Regions from separate parts of the Gordonia sp. DT219 genome, predicted to be linked through region 3. Evidence: riboswitches for the same ligand, from Rfam matches in the RefSeq annotation. Region 3 holds a riboswitch; each other region holds the start of a gene.
The links. Region 3 has a riboswitch for S-adenosylmethionine ahead of ACPXB3_RS00740 (amino acid ABC transporter permease). Riboswitches for the same ligand answer to the same signal wherever they lie in the genome.
Positions count from the first base shown of each region.

Region 1: another riboswitch for S-adenosylmethionine. It lies ahead of ACPXB3_RS12330 (bifunctional o-acetylhomoserine/o-acetylserine sulfhydrylase); the one in region 3 lies ahead of ACPXB3_RS00740 (amino acid ABC transporter permease).
Region 2: another riboswitch for S-adenosylmethionine. It lies ahead of ACPXB3_RS11320 (aminotransferase class V-fold PLP-dependent enzyme); the one in region 3 lies ahead of ACPXB3_RS00740 (amino acid ABC transporter permease).
Region 4: another riboswitch for S-adenosylmethionine. It lies ahead of ACPXB3_RS10845 (ABC transporter substrate-binding protein); the one in region 3 lies ahead of ACPXB3_RS00740 (amino acid ABC transporter permease).

Region 1 is NZ_JBNCNR010000008.1:134,325-139,155, forward strand. It holds gene ACPXB3_RS12320 (Hsp70 family protein) at 1-492, shown strand, start outside; gene metX (homoserine O-acetyltransferase MetX) at 537-1,685, opposite strand; gene ACPXB3_RS12330 (bifunctional o-acetylhomoserine/o-acetylserine sulfhydrylase) at 1,743-3,095, opposite strand; SAM riboswitch class IV at 3,158-3,277, opposite strand; gene ACPXB3_RS12335 (PE-PPE domain-containing protein) at 3,499-4,831, shown strand, end outside.
Region 2 is NZ_JBNCNR010000007.1:118,240-123,070, reverse strand. It holds gene ACPXB3_RS11325 (hypothetical protein) at 295-726, opposite strand; gene ACPXB3_RS11320 (aminotransferase class V-fold PLP-dependent enzyme) at 723-2,093, opposite strand; SAM riboswitch class IV at 2,111-2,224, opposite strand; gene ACPXB3_RS11315 (isochorismate synthase) at 2,316-3,416, shown strand; gene ACPXB3_RS11310 (GNAT family N-acetyltransferase) at 3,425-3,919, opposite strand; gene ACPXB3_RS11305 (O-succinylhomoserine sulfhydrylase) at 3,928-4,831, opposite strand, start outside.
Region 3 is NZ_JBNCNR010000001.1:147,991-152,821, forward strand. It holds gene rsmD (16S rRNA (guanine(966)-N(2))-methyltransferase RsmD) at 133-702, shown strand; gene coaD (pantetheine-phosphate adenylyltransferase) at 715-1,203, shown strand; SAM riboswitch class IV at 1,330-1,438, shown strand; gene ACPXB3_RS00740 (amino acid ABC transporter permease) at 1,570-2,583, shown strand; gene ACPXB3_RS00745 (amino acid ABC transporter ATP-binding protein) at 2,580-3,392, shown strand; gene ACPXB3_RS00750 (ABC transporter substrate-binding protein) at 3,486-4,502, shown strand; partial or broken gene ACPXB3_RS00755 (GNAT family N-acetyltransferase) at 4,574-4,831, shown strand, end outside.
Region 4 is NZ_JBNCNR010000007.1:12,477-17,307, reverse strand. It holds gene ACPXB3_RS10860 (hypothetical protein) at 1-175, shown strand, start outside; gene ACPXB3_RS10855 (DUF998 domain-containing protein) at 129-797, opposite strand; gene ACPXB3_RS10850 (aldehyde dehydrogenase family protein) at 903-2,255, opposite strand; SAM riboswitch class IV at 2,488-2,606, shown strand; gene ACPXB3_RS10845 (ABC transporter substrate-binding protein) at 2,759-4,429, shown strand; gene ACPXB3_RS10840 (ABC transporter permease) at 4,426-4,831, shown strand, end outside.

The DNA.
Region 1 (4,831 bases), on a different contig from region 3:
GCGGCTCCGCCGTCGACGATGCACACTGCCGACGCCCAGGCGCTCGCGACGACAAGTGACTCCTTCGGAACGTCCACGTCGACCCGCGCGCCGACGCGGGGCCCGCGGTCGTCGGCCCCGCAGCCGACCACCCCTCTGACCGGGCATGAGCAATTCCCGGGCTGGGCGACAACGGAATTGCCGTTGACCACCCCGACGAGCACGTTGACGCTCGTGCCCAACACCACGACGCCGCCGACCACACCGTCGGGCGAGGTGCCGTCCGGGCCGAGCCTGTCGCCGTTCCCGACCCTGCCCATCCCGCCCGGACTGATTCCGCCGGAACTGATCCCGAGCGTCCCGACGACGCCGACGTCGCCATCGACGACCCCGACTGGGGACACTCCGAATGTCATTCCGTCACAGCCGAGTTCGCGGCAAACGGAAGTTCCACCGCAGAGTGCGACCGAGCAGGCCCCAGCGGTGACGACCACCACGACGCCGGCCGGCTGATCCCCGCGCCCGGTGGCCCGCCCGGACCTGTGCTCGCGGACGGGTCAGCGGCGCGCGAGGTCCACGGTGCGTTTGAGGAGATCGGCGATCGCGTCGAACTCCGTGAGGAACCCGTCATGGCCCTTGTCGGACCGAAGCACCTGCAGGCCGTCCACGCAGTTGCCGAGCCCTTCGGCGATCTCGGCCTGTAACCGCAACGGATACAACCGATCCGAGTCGATGCCCGCGACCACGGTGGGAACCGTGCACGAGTCGAGCGCGGCGGCGATACCGCCGCGATTGCGTCCCACGTCGTGATTGTTCAGCACGTCGGTGAGCACCACATAGCTGCCCGGATCGAACCGCCCGATGATCTTGTCGGCCTGGTGTTCGAGATAGCTTTGCACCGCGTACCGCCCGCCGTGTAGCGGATCCTCGTGGCCCTGAGGGTAATTGGCAAAACGCTCGTCGAGTTCGCCCTCGAATCGGTAGGTCAGGTGCGCGATGCGCCGGGCGATTCCGAGTCCGACGATCGGGGACCGGCCGCTGCCGTGGTAGTCACCGCCCTGCCACTCGGGGTCGGCGGTGATGGCGGCGATCTGGGTGGTTTGCGTGCCGATCTGGTCGGCGGTGGCACGTGCCCCGACGGCGAGAACAAGCGCGCTGCGTACCCGGTCGGGATATTCGATCGCCCACTCGAGGGCGCGGGCGCCACCCATCGAACCGCCGAGGACCGCGCCGATGCTCTCGATGCCGAGGGCGTCGAGCAGCGCCGCCTCGGCGCGCACCTGATCGAGCACCGTGATGGCGGGGAATCGGGAACCCCACGGTCGCCCATCCGGATCGGGCGACGCCGGTCCCGTCGATCCCCGGCAGCCGCCGAGGACGTTGGCGCAGATGACACACCACTCGTCGGTGTCGATCGCGCCGCCCGGTCCGATCAGACCGTCCCACCAGCCCGGCGCGGGGTGTTCGTCGGTGGGCGGGCCGGTGACATACGAGTCACCGGTCAGTGCGTGCAGGGCGAGGATCACATTGTCCCGTGCGGGCGACAACGTCCCCCAGCGCTGAAACGCCAGGGTGACGTCGTCGATCCGTTCGCCGCACTCGAGCGCCAACGATCCCAGGCGCATTCGCACCATCTGCCCGTCGGGAACCTGCTCCCATTCGGGCTGATGCGCTGCGGACGCCTGGGGGTCGATGCTCACCGACACGGGATGTTGTGCTCCTGTCCTCGGTCTACTCGGCTGTCTCGGTGTACTCGGCTGGGTCTACTCGGCCGCCGCGAAGCCCTGGTCGAGGTCGGCGATGATGTCGTCGATGCCCTCGATCCCGACGGCGAGCCGGACCAAACCGGGGGTGACGCCTGCGGCGAGCTGCTCTTCGGGGGTCAGCTGGCTGTGGGTGGTGGACGCCGGGTGGATCACCAGCGAACGCACATCACCGATGTTGGCGACGTGGCTGTGCAAGGTCAACGCCTCCACGAACCGCTTGCCCGCGTCGACGCCACCGGTGATCTCGAATCCGATGATGGCGCCCTGACCCTTTGGTGCGAGCTCCTGGCCGCGCTGGTACCACGGCGAGGACTTCAGTCCGGCGTAGGTGACCGACTCGACCTGTGCGTGATCGCTGAGGTATTCGGCGACGCGCGCGGCGTTGGCGACATGCCGCTCGACGCGCAGGCTCAGCGTCTCGAGGCCCTGCGCGAGCAGGAAGGCATTGAACGGCGAGATCGACGCACCGGTGTCACGCAGCCACTGCACGCGCGCCTTCAGCGCATACGCCGGGGCGCCGAGATCGGCGAATACCGCGCCGTGGTAGCTCGGATCGGGCGTGGTGAATCCCGGGAACAGGTCCTTGCCGTCACGCTGTCCACGCCAGTCGAAGGTGCCGCCGTCGACGATGACCCCGCCGATCGCGGTCCCGTGGCCGCCGATGTACTTGGTCGCCGAGTGCACGACGACGTCGGCGCCGAGGGCCAGTGGGTTCAGCAGATACGGCGTGGCCACGGTGTTGTCGACGATCAGCGGCAGTCCGTTGCGGTGGGCGACCTCGGCGATACCCGGGATGTCGAGGATCTCGTTGTTCGGGTTGGAGATCGACTCGCCGTAGAACGCGCGGGTGTTGTCGCCGATCGCGGCCTGCCACGACTCGGGATCCTCGGGATCTTCGACGAAGGACACCTCGATGCCGAGTTTGGGCAGGGTGTAGTGGAACAGGTTGTAGGTGCCGCCGTACAGACGCGGGCTCGACACCACGTGTCCGCCGTTCTCGACGATGTTGAGGATCGAATACGTGGTGGCCGCCTGACCGGAGGCGACCAGCAGGGCCGCGACACCGCCCTCGAGCGCGGCGATGCGCTGTTCGACGGCATCCTGCGTCGGGTTCATGATCCGGGTGTAGATGTTGCCCGGTTCGGCGAGACCGAAGAGATCGGCGGCGTGCTGGGTGTCGTTGAAGGTGAACGACGTGGTCTGGTAGATGGGCAGTGCGCGTGCGTTCGTCGCGGCGTCGGGGGACTGCCCCACATGGACCTGCTTGGTCTCGAAGCTCCAGTTCTCGGTGGGATCCGGGGCGTCGGTGGGATCCGGGGAATCGGGGCCGTCGTTGGCTGCGTCAGACATGAAAAATAGATCACTTTCTACGGTCGGCAGGGTATGGAGACCCTGTTGGGGTCCGACCTTCGGACCCGCGCTTGCCGGGGACCCATACAGCGATCCCCAACCCGGTCATCACCCGGAGCACCCCACCGCGGTTGGAGGGTTGCCGATCAGCAAGCCGGGGCTTGACGCTGATGCTCATGACCTGGCGACAAGGATATAACACGGTCGTCGTTCGCTGAGAACCCTCCTGCTCAGGCTGGTTGGTGAATTGCGCAGATCGTTATCGGTGTTCTCCGGTCCCGGATTCGCCCGCGGTGTCCATCGAGCGGGGGAATGTGGGGGCGCCCTGGGTGATTGCCCGGTGCCGACCTGCTCCGCCTGCCTAAGCTGCGCAGATCAGCCCTCACCGAAGGACGTGGCAGCGATGGGACTCCGCACCTCGATCCGTGGCGTCTGTCTCGTGTGGGGAGCCGCCTCAATGGGCCTCGCGCTCACCGCCACGATGTTCTGGGGCCATGGGGTGGCGGCGGCGGACACGACATACGACTGCAGCGGCCCGGGCCGGGTGTTCATCGTCGGCGGGACATGGAACTCCGACGGCTCGTACCTCGTCGGTGTGCGACAGCGCTACACCGGCCTCGGCCCGGACAACCGTCCCGACGAGAACAACCCCAACCTCGGCAACCCCTACACCGTCGAGGCGGTGCCGTACGCCGCGACCATCTGGCCGCTGGGATCGGTGGGATACAACGCGAGCCAGACGCAGGGTGCGCAGAACCTCGAACAAGCCGTGGCCACCTATCAGCAGGAATGCGGCACCGACAAGAAGGTCGTCATCGCCGGCTACTCGCAGGGCGCCCGAGTCGCAGGCGACGCGCTGACCGACATCGGCCGGCATCGGCCGGTGACGCTTGCCGACGGGTCGACGTACGTCATCTCCACCACCGACGCCGGCGGCGCGACGACCGTCTCGGGCGAGCTCTACGCGGACCCGCGGATGTCGGCGACTCTCTGGGGACAGGGAATCGAACTGACACTGGTCGGGGCCATTCCGGGGATGACGATGTCGGGGCCACGCGATGGCACCGACTACGGCGGCGTACCCGTCACCACCTACTGCATCGAGGGCGACCCGATCTGCGACCTGCCCGATCCGCTCCATGACCCGATCGGCGACGTCGACGCCTTCTTCGGCTACTGGATCAAGCACGGCCAGTACCCATTCCACATGTACCAATTCCCCGGCACCGGTCAGACGTGGACCGTCAACGGTGCAGCGGAGACGATGACCTGCACCACCGACGGCGCGGTGCGGACATGCACGATCGCCTCGCCCTCGTCGATGGCGATCATCGTGGCGAACGCACTGACCGCAGTCGGCTACACCGGGACCGTTCCGGACCTCATGCGTTACCGCCTGCGCCTGCCCGACATCATCGGCATCACCCTCGCCGACTTTCAACCACCCATCCGCTGGGCCATGGGATGGCTACCGCCGTTACCCCAACTCGGCTACGGCGCATACCTGCCGGATCTGTTCGTCCTCCAGGACATCGCCAACGGTGTGCTCAACTCCGACGCCGACCTGTTCGACCACGGAGTCACCGCGTTGGCGGCCAGCGCCAAGAGCATCGTCTTGTTGCCGAGGAACTTCGCCACGTACTGGGCCGAGCGGGTCGTCGACGGGGTGCAGACAGTGCCGAGCGCAACGACGGCGGTGACAGGGGCCGGTGTCCCGGTGGTGACACGGGCCGAAA
Region 2 (4,831 bases), on a different contig from region 3:
CGGCAACTTCTGCGTTCCAGAGTTACAGCTTCAGTGCCCTGCGCGTGCGCGCTTCCCCTGCCGAATCGACTGAGGTCACCGCGTTGTCGTACGTGGACGTTCGCGCCTGGCTGATTGTGCTGCGCACCGCCTTGACCTGCGCCATCGTCATTGCATCGAGAGCCGAGAACACGTACACCGTCTAGCGCTTGCCCTGGGCACATGTTGGTTCGCCTCACCCGGGGACAGCGGAGAACTTCCACAGATGAACCCCGGCGTCCATTCGGACAACCGGGGTTCATCTGTTTCGGTCGCTCAGGCCGCGCGGCGCGGCGCGAACGACGGCAGCACCAGCTGACGCAGCCGGTTGTCGGTGGCCGATCCGTCGAGCGGCACCAGGATCACCGCGTCGGCGACCTCGGCGGCGTAGATGTCGCGGATCAAGGTGACCAGACCGCTCGGCGTGCCGACGTAGCGGACCGTGCCGCCGTCGAGTTCGTCCGGGATGCCGGCGACCGCCGCGCGGGCCGAGGCGGCACTCGGTGCGATCGCCACCTCCACTTCGAGCGCGACCGAGAAGCCGGCAGTGTCGCGGGTGCCCGATCGCAGCACCGAACGGGCGCGCTGCGCGTCACGCAGCGTGGGTCGGCGCACGACGATGGGTGCCGCGTCGGCGGGCTCGTCGCCGAGGATCGCCACGTGCAGCGGCGGACGCCCGATGCTGATGCGGTCGAGTTCGATGCTCATGCCGGGGCTCCTGGGGGTGTCGTCGCGCTCGGTTGCGTGGAGGTCGGTTGCGTGGAGGTCGGTCGGGTGGAGGTCGGTTGCGTGGCGGCCAGTTGCCGCAGGGCGCCGGTGAGGCGGTCGATGTCGGACGAGCCGGTTCCCAGGCCGAAGCTGGCGCGGATCGCGCCGCCGGGGAGTCCGAGGCGGTTGAGTACCGGATGCGCGCAGAATTTGCCGTCGCGCACGCCGATCCCGTGTTCTGCGCTGAGGTATTCCGCGACCGCACGCGGGGTATGTCCGGCAACACTGAACCCGGCGATCCCGACACGATCGGTCACGTCGTCGAAGACCTGCAGGGTGCGGACCCCGTCGACTGCGGCGAGCCCGTCGTCGAGGCGGCGGCGCAGTTCGTGTTCGTGCGCTCCGATCGACTCGATGCCGATGTCGGCGATGGCGTCACACGCAGCGGCGATCGCGATGGCGCCCAACACATTCGGCGATCCGGCCTCGTGCCGGGCAGCACCGGTGTGCCAGGCGGTCGCCGCGCAGTTCTCGTCGGGGCCGTCGACCACACTCACCTGCGCCGACGCCCCGCCGCCCGCGAGGTAGGGATCGGCGTCGTCGAGCCAGTCGGAGCGGCCGATGAGCACACCCGCCCCGAACGGGGCGTAGAGCTTGTGGCCGGAGAACACCAGGTAGTCGATGCCGTGGCTGACCACCGACACCGGGCGGTGGGCGACGAGTTGCGCGGCGTCGACGAGGATGCGCGCACCGTGGCGGTGGGCGATCGCGGCGAGCCGCCCGACCGGCAGCACCTCTCCCGTGACGTTGGATGCGGCGGTCACCGCCAACAGCGATGTGGGGGCCGCGGCGAGCTCGCACTCGAGCGCGGTGAGAGTGTCCTCGATGCTGGGCCGCGCGGTCACGATGCGCGCCGAACCGGCGTCCCGTGACAGCCATGGCAGCAGGTTCGCGTGGTGTTCGATATCGAGGACGACGACGTCGCCGGGTGTGCAGTGAGCGGCCAGATTGATCGCATCGGTGGTGTTGCGCGTGAAGACGACGGTGTCATCGGAACGCCCACGAACGAAGCGCCGCACCGTCTCTCGGCACTGCTCATAGCGCCGGGTGGTGACCTGCGACAGATGGCCGGCGCCGCGGTGAACGCTCGCGTACTGGTGTAGGGCCGCCGACACCGACTCGGCGACGGCGACCAGCGCGGGTGCACTGGCGGCGTAGTCGAGGTTGGCGTAGGCGATCTCGCCACCGCCGGCCAGCGGCGCCTTCTCGTCGGCGCCGACGACCGCCGCCAGCGGTTCGGTACAGGCCGCAAGATTGGCGAAAACGGTATCGGACAGAACGGGTGCGGTGCGCACGACAGCAGTCATCGAAAGAACTCCTCGGAAATCCACGCTTGCCGTGTCCGGTTGGAACACAGCCCGGTCGTCACCCGGAGCACCCCACCGTGGAGGAGGGTTGCCGACCAGCGAGCCGGGGCTTGTCACTGGCACTCATGACCTGACGTCCAGAGTGGCCCATCTCGCGTCGGGGTGTCAATTTTCACTCACCGTGGGCCGAAGTCGCCGCGATGTGGGCGCTAGGTTGGGTTGGTGAGCGGTGACCCGGAAAGCGTCGACAACCCGGCGCAGGCGCCTTTCGTCCTCTCCCGCCCCCACGGGACGGTGCGCGCCGAGGGCATCATCCGGCGCTTCACCGAGGTCGACGCGGCCATCGACGACCTGCGGACCGGCCGCGCCGACACCGTCGTCGGTGCCCTGCCGTTCGATCCCGCCGGCACCTCCGCGTTGATGGTCCCCCGCCGGTTACGACGAGATCTGCCGCCCCTGGCCGGCCGCTCGCCGGCCCGGCACACACTCGACCGGTTCACCGAGATCCCCGACGCCGCCACCCACCGCGACCGCGTGCGGCGCGCAGTCGCCGCCATCACTGCAGGCGACCTCGACAAAGTGGTGCTCGCGAGAACCGTTCGGGCAGTGCTCGATTCCCCGGCCGAGGTGACCGGACTGCTGGATGCACTGGCCCATGGCAACAGTGAACACAATGCCTTCGCCGTCGACACCGGACCGGGCTGGTTACTCGGTGCGAGCCCGGAGTTGTTGCTACGCAAGGCCGGTCGCGAGGTGACGTGCCGGCCGTATGCTGGGTCGGCGCCCCGGTTCCCCGATCCGGTCGCCGACCGCGAGGCCCGCGAGAAGCTGGCCGCATCCGGCAAGGACCACCGCGAGCATGCCTTCGTGGTCGACCATCTGCGCCGACGACTCGCGCCGCTTTGCGACGAGATCACCATTCCGGATGCCCCACAACTGTTGTCGACCGGAGAGATGTGGCATCTGGCCACCCCGATCCGGGCGCACCTGACCGATCCCGATCTCAACGCGCTGGAACTCGCCCTCGCCCTGAGTCCCACTCCCGCGGTGTGCGGAACGCCGACAGATGTTGCGGCACAGTTCATTCGCGACCACGAGGAGCCGCGCGGAAATTATGCAGGCGCCGTCGGCTGGGCCGACGCCCACGGTGACGGCGAATGGATGGTCACCATCCGCTGCCTCGAGATCGACTCCGACGGACGATCCTTTCGCACCTGGGCCGGCGGCGGCATCGTCGCCGACTCCGATCCCGACGCCGAGCTCGCGGAGACCACCGCCAAATTACGAACGGTGCTGCGGGCGTTGGGTGTCGACGGCAGCTAACCGACCTTTCAGCCGATCTTCTCGTATTCGACCTCGTCGACGTGCACACCCCAGACGTCGCCGGAACGCACTCGTCCGGTCGGAGCCCATCCACGGCCGGCGTAGAAATCCATCGCTCGCTCATTGCCCTTGAGCACATGCAACCGGGCCACCGGATAACCCTGCCGGGCGATCTCCGACTCCGCCCGATCCATCAGCGCCGACCCGATCCCGGTCCGCCAATGGTCCGGGTCGACGTAGAGCGCCATCACCGCGGCATGACCATCGAGCTCGCAGATCGTCACGAATCCGGCTATCCCGCCCGACGTCTCGGCGACCCACGTGTGCGGACCACGGTCATCGTCAAAGGTGTAGTCGCCGACCCGATCCGCCGGACGCATCGCCCGCAGCTCGGCATCCGGCAGCAATCCGCGATAGCCGCGCTGCCACGACCGCACGTGCACGCCCGCAACGGCCGGAGCATCGGCGGCGGTGGCACGGCGGATCGACAACGACGGCGCCATGAACGCCCTTATCCCAGCGCCTGATCCAGATCCGCGAGCAGATCGTCGATGCCCTCGAGGCCCACCGAGAGCCGAACCACGGAGTCGCTCAACCCGATTGCCGCGCGCCCGTCCGGCCCCATCGCACGGTGCGTGGTGGTGGCCGGATGGGTGATCAGCGACTTGGAATCACCGAGGTTGTTGGAGATGTCGATGATGCGCAGTGCGTTGAGCACCTCGAAGGCGCGCTCCTTGCCGTCCACGCCGTCGCGGTCGTTGAGCTCGAAGGTGACCACCGTGCCGCCCCCGGACATCTGCGCGGTCGCCAGCTCGTACTGTGGGTGCGACTTCAGGAACGGATACTTCACCCACCGCACACGTGGATCGGCTTCGAGGAATTCACCGATCCGCAACGCCGCGGCGACCGATGCGTCGACACGCAGCTTCATTGTCTCCAGCCCCTTGAGCAGGGTCCAGGCATTGAACGGGGAGAGCGCCGGACCGGTATGCCGCATCAGCATCTTCACCGGACCGTCGACAAATTCCTTGGTCCCGAGCACCGCGCCGCCCATCACGCGGCCCTGCCCGTCGATGTGTTTGGTGCCCGAATAGACGATGACGTCCGCCCCGAGTTCCAGACCGCTCTGCAGGAGCGGAGTGGCGAATACGTTGTCCAACACGACCTTTGCCCCTGCCGCATGCGCCAGTTCGGATACCTTGGCCACATCGACGAGGCTCTGCATCGGATTCGACGGAGTCTCGAAGAACACCGCGTCGGCGGGCGTGGAAAGCGCCCGCTCCCACTGCGACAGGTCCTCCCCGTCGACGAAGTCGGTGTGCACACCCCACCGCGGCAGGATCTCGTTCGCCACCACAAAACATGACCCGAAAAGACTGCGCGCACAGACCAGCCGGTCACCGGCTTTCAGCAGG
Region 3 (4,831 bases):
CGCCTGCACAAATCGGACCTCGAATCTCCCACTTAACCCCAGTTCACCCGGCAGATGTGATGCGGGACACAAACGGTTGCGCACGGGCCTACGGCGTGCGGATCGCGGTGACGGGGAGGGCAGTATGGAGCGGTGACGCGGATCATCGCAGGTCGCTTCGGCGGTCGCAGACTCACAGTTCCCGACGAGGGCACCAGACCCACCTCCGACCGTGTGCGTGAGTCGGTCTTCAGCATGCTCGACGCGCGCATCGATCTGACGAGTACCCACGTGCTCGATCTTTATGCCGGGTCCGGCGCGCTCGGCCTCGAAGCGCTCTCGCGCGGGGCGTCGTCGGCGGTCTTCGTCGACAGCCGGGGGCGCGCGGCTCGCACGATCTCCGCGAATCTGACGGCCGTCGGGGCGGCCGCCTCGGGGCGTGTGATCACCTCGCCGGTGTCGGCATTCCTTGCCGGTGCCGCGCCCGGCCGATTCGACGTGGTGTTCTCCGACCCTCCGTATGCGCTCGCCGATGATGAGGTGGCCGCCGATCTGTCAGCGTTGGCCACCGGTGGTTGGCTCACCGACGACGGGCTGGTGGTCCTCGAGCGCGGACGCCGAGCCGTCCTCTCGTGGCCCCCGGGCTGGGAACTGGTCGTCGACAAATCCTATGGCGACACCACGGTGAAGGTCGCACGCCCCGGTGTCGCCGCGGACGAGTAGGTTCTGCAGAGCATGACCAGTGCGGTGATACCCGGTTCCTTCGATCCCTTCACACGCGGACACCGTTACGTCGTGGAGCGCGCGGCCCGGTGCTTCGACGAGTTGGTGGTCACCGTCGTGGTCAACCCCAACAAGCGTGGTCTCTTCTCCGTCGAGGAGCGACTCGAGCTCATCGCCGAGGACTGCGCCGATCTGCCCAACGTCCGCGTCGACCGGTGGCAGGGACTGCTCGTCGACTATCTGCGGAACAACTCGATCCATTCGATCGTCAAGGGGCTGCGTTCGGCGGTCGATTTCGACTACGAGTTGCCGATGGCGCAGATGAACCGGGAACTGGCCGACGTCGAGACCGTCTTCCTGTTGACCGATCCGCGATACGCGCACGTATCGAGTTCACTGGTCAAGGAGGTCGCCAAACTCGGCGGTGACGTGGCGCCGTTCCTTGCGCCCCACATCCTCCGGCGACTGGAGGCCAACCTTGCGGGCGAACGCACCATCTGAGCCGGCAGGTCACCGGCCGCGCGGTGACGCCTGCAGCGGACGAATCCGAGGCGCCTGCGCCGGGAAAAAATCTCCGAGAATGTGAACGCTGACCGGCGAGGGCCGCCTCACTATCGTGAGCTCGACGGTCATGAGCGTCAGCGACAAGCCCTGGCTTGCTGACCGGCAACCCTCGCATCGCGGTGGGGTGCCCCAGGTGACGACCGGATCGGGTTTCCCCCGATAAGCGCGATGGATTCGACGTGCCGGTTCCGCATCGAACCGCCGGTCGCCGTGGTCTCTCGACGCCTGATGCTATTGCGCGGGTGTCGGTGTGGTCTGCAGCGTCATCGTGCTGCCCCCGTTCCCGTACAGGAGAGTTCACACATGTCAGCCGCCCCATCGCCGTCGACGAAGGCCCGCGGTCATGCGCCGCCCGATCCGTCACCACCGTCGGCAGCCACCGAGGTGCCCGACGTCGCCAGGCCGGAACGTGTGGTGCCACTGTGGCATCCGGGCCGCTGGGTGCTGGCGGCGATCGTGCTTGTCGTCGTGGCACAGATCATCCATGGAGTGGCCACGAACTCCTTCTTTCAGTGGGATCGTTTCGGCTACTGGATCTTTCGTCCCGTGGTGATCGAGGGACTCGGCGTGACTCTCGAAGTCGCCGCCTACAGTGCGGTTCTGGGCCTCGGCGTCGGTATCGTGCTCGCGCTCATGCGACTGTCGAAGAACCCGGTCCTGGCGGCGGTGAGCTGGGCCTATGTCTGGTTCTTCCGATCGATTCCGCTGATCGTCCTGCTGCTCATCCTGTTCAACTTCGGGGCCCTTTATCAGAGCCTGAGTCTCGGAATCCCCTTCGGTCCAGGACTTTTCCACATATCCGAAGCCGACCTGGCCACACCTTTCATCATCGCGGTCGTCGGTATCACCGTGCACGAGGCGGCATTCGCCGCGGAGATCGTGCGGGGTGGGATCCTGTCGGTCGATCAGGGGCAACACGAGGCGGCCGCCGCGCTGGGCATCCCGCGCGGCTACCAATTCCTGCGGATCACGCTGCCCCAGGCGCTGCGCACGATCGTGCCGTCCTATGTGAATCTGCTGATCGGACTGATCAAGTCGACCTCGCTGGTCTACTACGTCTCGTTGCTCGATCTGTTCGGCGTGGTCTCGACCCAGAGCAGCACATACTCCGGTGACATCATTCCCCTGCTCATGGTGGCGACGGTCTGGTACGTCATCTTGACCAGCGTGGTATCGGTCGTCCAGTTCTACGTCGAACGCCACTTCGCGCGGGGGGCGGTGCGAACGTTGCCGCCGACTCCGCTGCAACGTGCCCGCACGGCCGTGGTGACAGTTCGCCGTGGCATCGCATTGCGGCCCTGGATGCGTGCGGTATGAGTGTGAAATCGAATACAGCTCAGGCTGTTTCCCCCTCCGACCGGGCTCGCGGCGCCGGTGTCGACATCGTCGACGCGCACCGTTGGTACGGGGACAATCACGTTCTCCAGGGCATCGACCTGAGTGTTCGTCCCGGCGAGGTGACGGTGGTCCTGGGCCCGTCGGGTTCCGGAAAGTCGACGCTGCTGCGGGCGATCAACCATCTCGACCGACTCGATGCCGGCCATGTCAGCGTCGGGGGAGAGCTGATCGGCGTGCGCCGGCTCAACGGGCACCTCAAGGAGCTGCCCGAACGGGCGATCCTGCGTCAACGGCGCAACATCGGCTACGTCTTCCAGTCGTTCAATTTGTTCTCCAATCTCACTGCCGCGGAGAACATCACCGCGGCGCTGGTGTCGACGCGCCGCGCCCGGCGTGCAGAAGCCGGCGACATCGCGCGTAAACTCCTTGAGCGAGTCGGACTTTCGGACAAGTTCGACGCATACCCGCGCCAGCTCTCCGGCGGACAACAGCAGCGAGTGGCGATTGCTCGGGCGCTCGCGCTCGATCCGCGGGTCCTGCTTTTCGACGAACCGACCTCGGCGCTCGATCCCGAACTCGTCGGTGAGGTGCTCGCGGTGATCGCCGACCTCACTGCCACCGGCACCACGATGATCATCGTCACCCACGAGATCGGATTTGCCCGTGAGGTCGCCGACACCGTCGTCTTCCTCGATGACGGCCTGATCGTCGAGCAGGGCACGCCGGAACAGGTACTCGACAGCCCATCGCACGCCCGGACAAAGGATTTCCTGACGCGGGTCCTCTGAATTCCGCGTCCGTCACACCTATGCCGACGGGTGCGGAGGACACAGTGTCCGCCCGGCCTCGTCGATCATCCCCTGCAGAAATGGAGTTACACCATGTCATCTTCTCGATCCCTCGTCGCCCGGCTCGGCGCCGTGGCCATCGGCGGAGTACTCACCGCAACACTGGTCACCGCCTGCTCGGGCGGGTCCAGTGATGCCGCCGACTCGTCGGGCACGCCGGGCAGCGTCGTCATCGGCGCTGTCTCCAACGGGGCGGCGCAGGAGACCACGCTCTCTGTGCCGCAGGTGGATTCGATTCGCAAGGCGCTGCCGGCGAAGGTGCGTGATTCCGGTCAGCTCACGATCGGCATCGGCGCCCTGCCCTCGGGGAATCCGCCGCTGGCGTTCATCGGTTCCGATCAGCACACGCTGACCGGCGTCGAACCCGATCTCGGGCGCGCCGTCGCGGCGGTACTCGGCCTCAAGCCGGTGGTCGGCAACTCCACGTGGGAAAATCTCTTCGTCGGCATCAGCAGCGGCCGCTCGGATGTGGGCTTCTCCAACATCACGGTGACCGAGGAGCGCAAGGACAAATACGACTTCGCCACGTACCGCAAGGACGAACTGGCCTTCGAGGTGCTCAAGTCGAACGCGTGGAACTTCGACGGAAACTACGAGAATCTTGCGGGTAAGACCGTGGCCGTCGGGTCGGGCACCAATCAGGAACGGATCCTGCTGAAGTGGCGCGACAAACTCGCTGCCGAGGGCAAGACGTTGAACGTGGTGTACTTCCCGGACGGCAACTCGTTCAATTTGGCGCTCGCCTCGGGCAAGATCGACGCGTATCTGGCGCCCAATCCGACCATCTCGTACCACGTCGTACAGACCGCCAACACCCCGAAGGCCACGCGGGTGGCCGGAACCTACTCGGGTGCCGGCTCCACCTTGCAGGGTCTCATCGCCGCGACGACCAAGAAGGGTAACGGACTGGTCGGGCCGCTGGCCGATGCGATCAATCACCTGATCTCCACTGGTGCCTACGCCAAATTGCTCGCGGCGTGGCATCTGTCGGCCGAGGCGTTGCCGGCCTCGCAGATCAACCCGCCCGGGCTGCCCCGCAACGACAGCTGAGGGGCTCATGTGCAGGTGGTGGCCGGCTCCGGCTCGCCAACCGGCGACCTGAGAAACAGGAGGATTCGCCGATGGGACATCATCACCTCATGGATATCGACCGGGATGGTGGGACAGGCACGGACACAAGCGTTCTCGACGACCCGATCCGATCGTCGCTGACCGGGCACCACCGGCACCTGGCGCAGCGACACGGCCGCATCCTGCGTTATCGGGACGACGTGTCGATATTCGCGGCATTCCCGCACGATCCCGGACCTGCGGACTGGGCCGACGCCGCCGAGTTCTTCGGTCCGGGTGGCACCGTGCCGATCTCGGGAGTCATGCCC
Region 4 (4,831 bases), on a different contig from region 3:
GCGGTTTCCGTTGCGGATCGCCGTGCCGACCGTCGCCGCGTTCCTCCTGATGTTCTGGCACTACCCCACGGGCTGGGTCGTGTTCTGGATCGTACTGATCGGCGCGCTGGTGCTCGTGGCGATCGAGTTCACGATCGCGCCGGCCCGACGACAGACGGTGTGGGAAGCGCCGTAGGCGCCCGAGCGATCAGAAACAGACCGAGCACCGCGACCCAGACGAAGAATCCGAAGATGCTGACCCGTTCGATCAGCCCCATCCACACCGTGCTCTCGCCGTCCTGGATCATCGGGACCATCCGGCTCGTGTAGGCGCCGGCCACCAACACGACGACCGCCGCGACGATGGTGAACCATCGAAACCAGCTGCGCCACAACACCGCTGCGAGTACCGTGCACGCCGCGATCAGCATGACCGAGAGCAACGACAACACCAGATGGCCTGCGTCGTTCGACGAATCGCCGGCACCGGCGCCGATGTCGTCTCGATTGCTCATCGGAAACCACAGCCAGGCGACCCCGACGACTCCGAACACCACGAACAGCGCACCGAGGACGCGGACCCCGACTCGGCCGCCGGCGGATCGCCATACGCCGATACCGAATCCGATCATCAACGCGGTGAACACCGGCACCAGCCATTGCAGAAACCGCTGCGTCGGTGCGCCGGTCGCCGACAACTCGCTGATCGCCTGATCGGTCCGGCTGTACCCGCCGTAGCGGGACGCAGCGACCGCATCGTTGGCGAGGATGTAGAGCAACGCGTACATGGGTCCGCACGCGAGGAGTCCCGTCGTCACCCTGCCGACTGTCGCCCTGCCGTTCGCCACATATTCAACGTAGAAGCCCCGGAGTGGCGCTCACCAGGGTCTTTGGTCGGAATCCACCGCGGTCGCGCGGCGAACTCACGGCCCGGGCGGCGCGTAATGCACGACCTTGACCGTGGTCATCTCGTCGAGGAGTTCGGGGCCGAAGCCGAAGCCGGTCCCGCTGGCGCCGCGTGGCTGTGAAGCACCGCCGGGCGCCCCACCGAACACGGCGTTGATCTTCACCGTCCCGACGGGCAGGGCGCGCCACGCCTCCTGTGCGTGCGCCATGTCGGCGGTGAGAACGGTTGCGGCCAAGCCGTATCGGTCATCGGCGGCCTCGACGAGCGCAGTGACGAAGTCGTCGACCACCCGCACCGGGGCGATCGGCCCGAACGTCTCCTCGCGCAGGATCGTCATGTCGGGGGTGCAGCCGGTCAGCACCGTGGGCGGGTAGAAGCTGCCGATGTCGTCGGAGATGACACCGCCGGTCCGGATCTGCGCGCCTTGCGCCACGGCGCCGCGGACCTGCGCGTGCACGGCGTCGCGCTGACGGTTGTCGACCAGCGGCCCGATACGTTCGCCCCACCTGCGCGCCTGCCCGCACAGCTCGTCGATGAAGGCGTCGGCGACGTCGGCGGTCACATACACCCGCTCCACCGACACGCAGATCTGTCCCGCGTTCGCGAAGCATCCGAGGGCCGCTTCTTCGGCGGCCCACGCGGGATCGACCCCGGAGTCGACGATGAGCGGATCGTTGCCGCCGTTCTCGAGCAGCACCTTGGTGCCGTGCTCCGCACATGCCCGGCGGATCTCGGTGCCGGTCGCGGTACTGCCCACGTGCGCAACCACATCCACCTCCGGCGACGCCGCGAGATGCGCACCCACCTCGCCTGCGCCGTCGACGATGCTCAGCACCCCGTCGGGCAGATGCTCGGCGATGATCTCGGCGAAGCGCCGACCTGTGGTGGGGCAGCGTTCACTTGGCTTGTGTACCACCGTGTTTCCGGTGACCAACGCTGCGCCGAGCAATCCGGCCGCCACGGCGGCTGGATCGTTCCACGGGGTCAGCACCGCGACCACACCGCGCGGCTCGGGCACCATCACGTCGAGCGCCGAGCGTTGCCCCTGCAGGGTCCGGCCCCGATGCACGGGTCCGAGTTCGGCGTACTGGAGCAGCGTCGATACGCCGGCGGCCACGCCACCCAGCGAATCGTCACCGGTCTTGCCCGTTTCGCGTTCGTTCCAGCCGGCGAGTTCGGCGGCCGCATCGCCGACCGCCACGGCCGCCTCACGTAAGCGCTCGGCACGCTCGGCCGCAGGGGTCGCCGCCCAGTCCCCGGCCGCCGCGCGTGCCGTGGTGATCGCGGCGTCGACCTGCTCGTCGGTGGCCGCGGGAACCTGCGAGACGATGTCGCCGGTCCTCGGGTCGTGGACTGTGATCGTTTCCATGGTCTCCAACACGGTGGGCCGCGTACCCGTTCTCGGGGCAATCGACACCTGCCGCCGGCCGATACATCCGGCGGCGCCCGTCACCGGCCCTGTAGACCCTCGCCGACCTTCGCGCCAGGTTAAGTCCGTCGCGATTCGAAATCACACGAAGTAGTGACTAACCGGCGAGTCTGAGTACTGTTCTGCTCAGTGGTCGACCCGCCAAAACCTTTGGTGGACTTCGATCGCTCTGTGTCAACGAGTACCAGTGCCAAGTTCCAGCTGGCTGGTCGGCAACCCTCCACCGCGGCGGGGTGCCCTGGATAAAGGACACGGCTCCAGCCCAAGCCGGGCATGGAGCAAGCGCGGGTTCACATATGGGTGCCCGAGGTGAATTCGGGAGTTCGATGATCAACCATGCCCGACCGACGAAGTCGGTTCGCGTCCCCCTGTCCGACCCACACCTGCCTGTGAGCGGACCCCAAAGGCCGATGTCAGCCACCCATTACCTCAGGAGAACGACCATGTCCCGACCAGCCGGCCGATTCAGACACCGACGCAATGCCACCCTCCTTGCGGCCGTCTCGATCGGACTCATCGCGAGTGCCTGTAGCTCGGGGAACAGCAGCAACTCGGCGACCGCCACGGGCAACCCGGTCGACGGCGGGACGCTGCGATTCGCCAGCGCCTCGGGTCCGGGCAGTTGCCTCGACCCGCACCAGAGTCCGGCCGACGTCGCGGGCTTCTATGCCCGTCCGATCCTGGACTCGCTGGTCGCCTTGAACAAGGACGGCTCGCTCCATCCATGGCTGGCGACCAAGTGGAGCGTCTCGCCCGACCAACTCACCTATTCGTTCACCCTGCGCGACGACGTCACGTTCTCCAACGGGGAGAAGTTCGACGGCAATGCGGTCAAGGCGAACCTCGACCACATCGTCAACCCGGCCACCAAGTCACAGTTGGCCGCCAACACCATCTCGACCTACACCGGCACCACCGTCATCGACCCGACACACGTCGAAGTCAAGTTCTCCCAGCCGAACTCGGCATTCCTGCCATCGCTTTCCACCGCGTATCTCGGTATCGAGGCACCGTCGACTCTCACACACGGCCCAGATGCCCTGTGCAGCAAGATCGTCGGCACCGGCCCGTTCATCAGCGAGAACGGCTACACCCCGAACAAGGGCATCGACTACACCCGCAACGACGCCTACAACTGGGGGCCGGGCAACGCCGACCACACCGGCAAGGCGCATCTGCAGAAGATCAGCATCCAGGAGATTCCCGAGGACTCGTCCCGCTACGGCGCACTGACCAGCAACCAGGTCGATGCGATCGCCAGCGTTCCGCCGGTCAACGTCTCCCAGCTCAAGAAGACCCCCGGATTCACCGTCGACACCGCTGCGGCCCCGGGTGGAAACTACAACTACTACCCCAACACGGAGACCGGCGTGTTCTCCGATGTCAAAGTCCGCGAAGCCTTCCGGGCCGGCATCGACTGGGACACCATCGTCGACAAGCTGTACTTCGGGGTCTTCCAGCCCGCCAACAACATCCTGAGCCCCGCCACGGTCGGTTACAACAAGGCAAGCGAATCCGCGTACGGCTACGACGAACACAAGGCCAATCAACTTCTCGACGAGGCCGGCTGGACCGCCCGTGACAGCGACGGCTACCGCACCAAGAACGGGAAGCGACTCACGGTAGTTCATCCATTCCTCAAGGAGTATGCCCGCGAGCAGCGCGACACCCTGCTCGAGCAGGTGCAGTCGTCGGCCAAGAAGCTCGGCATCGACTACCAGATCAAGAACATCACCATCGACGACTACTACAAGGTGATCTTCACCAAGGGCTACGACGTGCTGGACCTGAGCTGGCAGCGCGCATCACCGGACGCGCTTCGCACACTGATGGATTCGTCCAACATCCCGCAGCCGCCGGACCACTTCGGCACCAACTTCGCACGGTATTCGAACCCGGCCGTCGACACCGATCTCCGGTCGGCGCTGGCCGAGACCGACCTGACCAAACAGTCGGCCCTCTACGGCAACGCCCAGCAGCAGATCGCCAAGGACGCCGCGGTGTTCCCGGTCTACGTCTTCAACTACGCACTGGGCCGCAACAACAAGGTCCAGGGTGTCAAGTTCGAGCCGCAGGCGTTCCCCACGTTCTACGACGCCTGGGTCACGCAATGACGGTGATCGATACGGTGGCCGCCCCGACCGAGGTTCCGCGCACGCGGACTCTGGGCTGGGCGATCGCCCGCCGATTGCTGGTCTCGCTCCTCGTGCTGTGGGGCGCGATCACCGCGACCTTCATCGTGATCCACGCGGGCAGCGGGTCGGCGGTCAACTCGATCGTCGGTACCGCCCAGGTCTCGCCGGAAGTGCGGGCCCAGATCATCAGCGACTACAAACTCGATGATCCGATCGTCGTGCAGTACTTCAACTATCTCGGGCGCCTCCTACACGGCGACCTCGGCCAGTCCTACGCGCTGCGGATGCCGGTCACCGAGGCCATCGGCCAACAGATGTGGCCCACACTGCAACTGGTGATCGTCGCCGCGATCCTGGCCTTGGTGGTCGCACTGGTGGTGG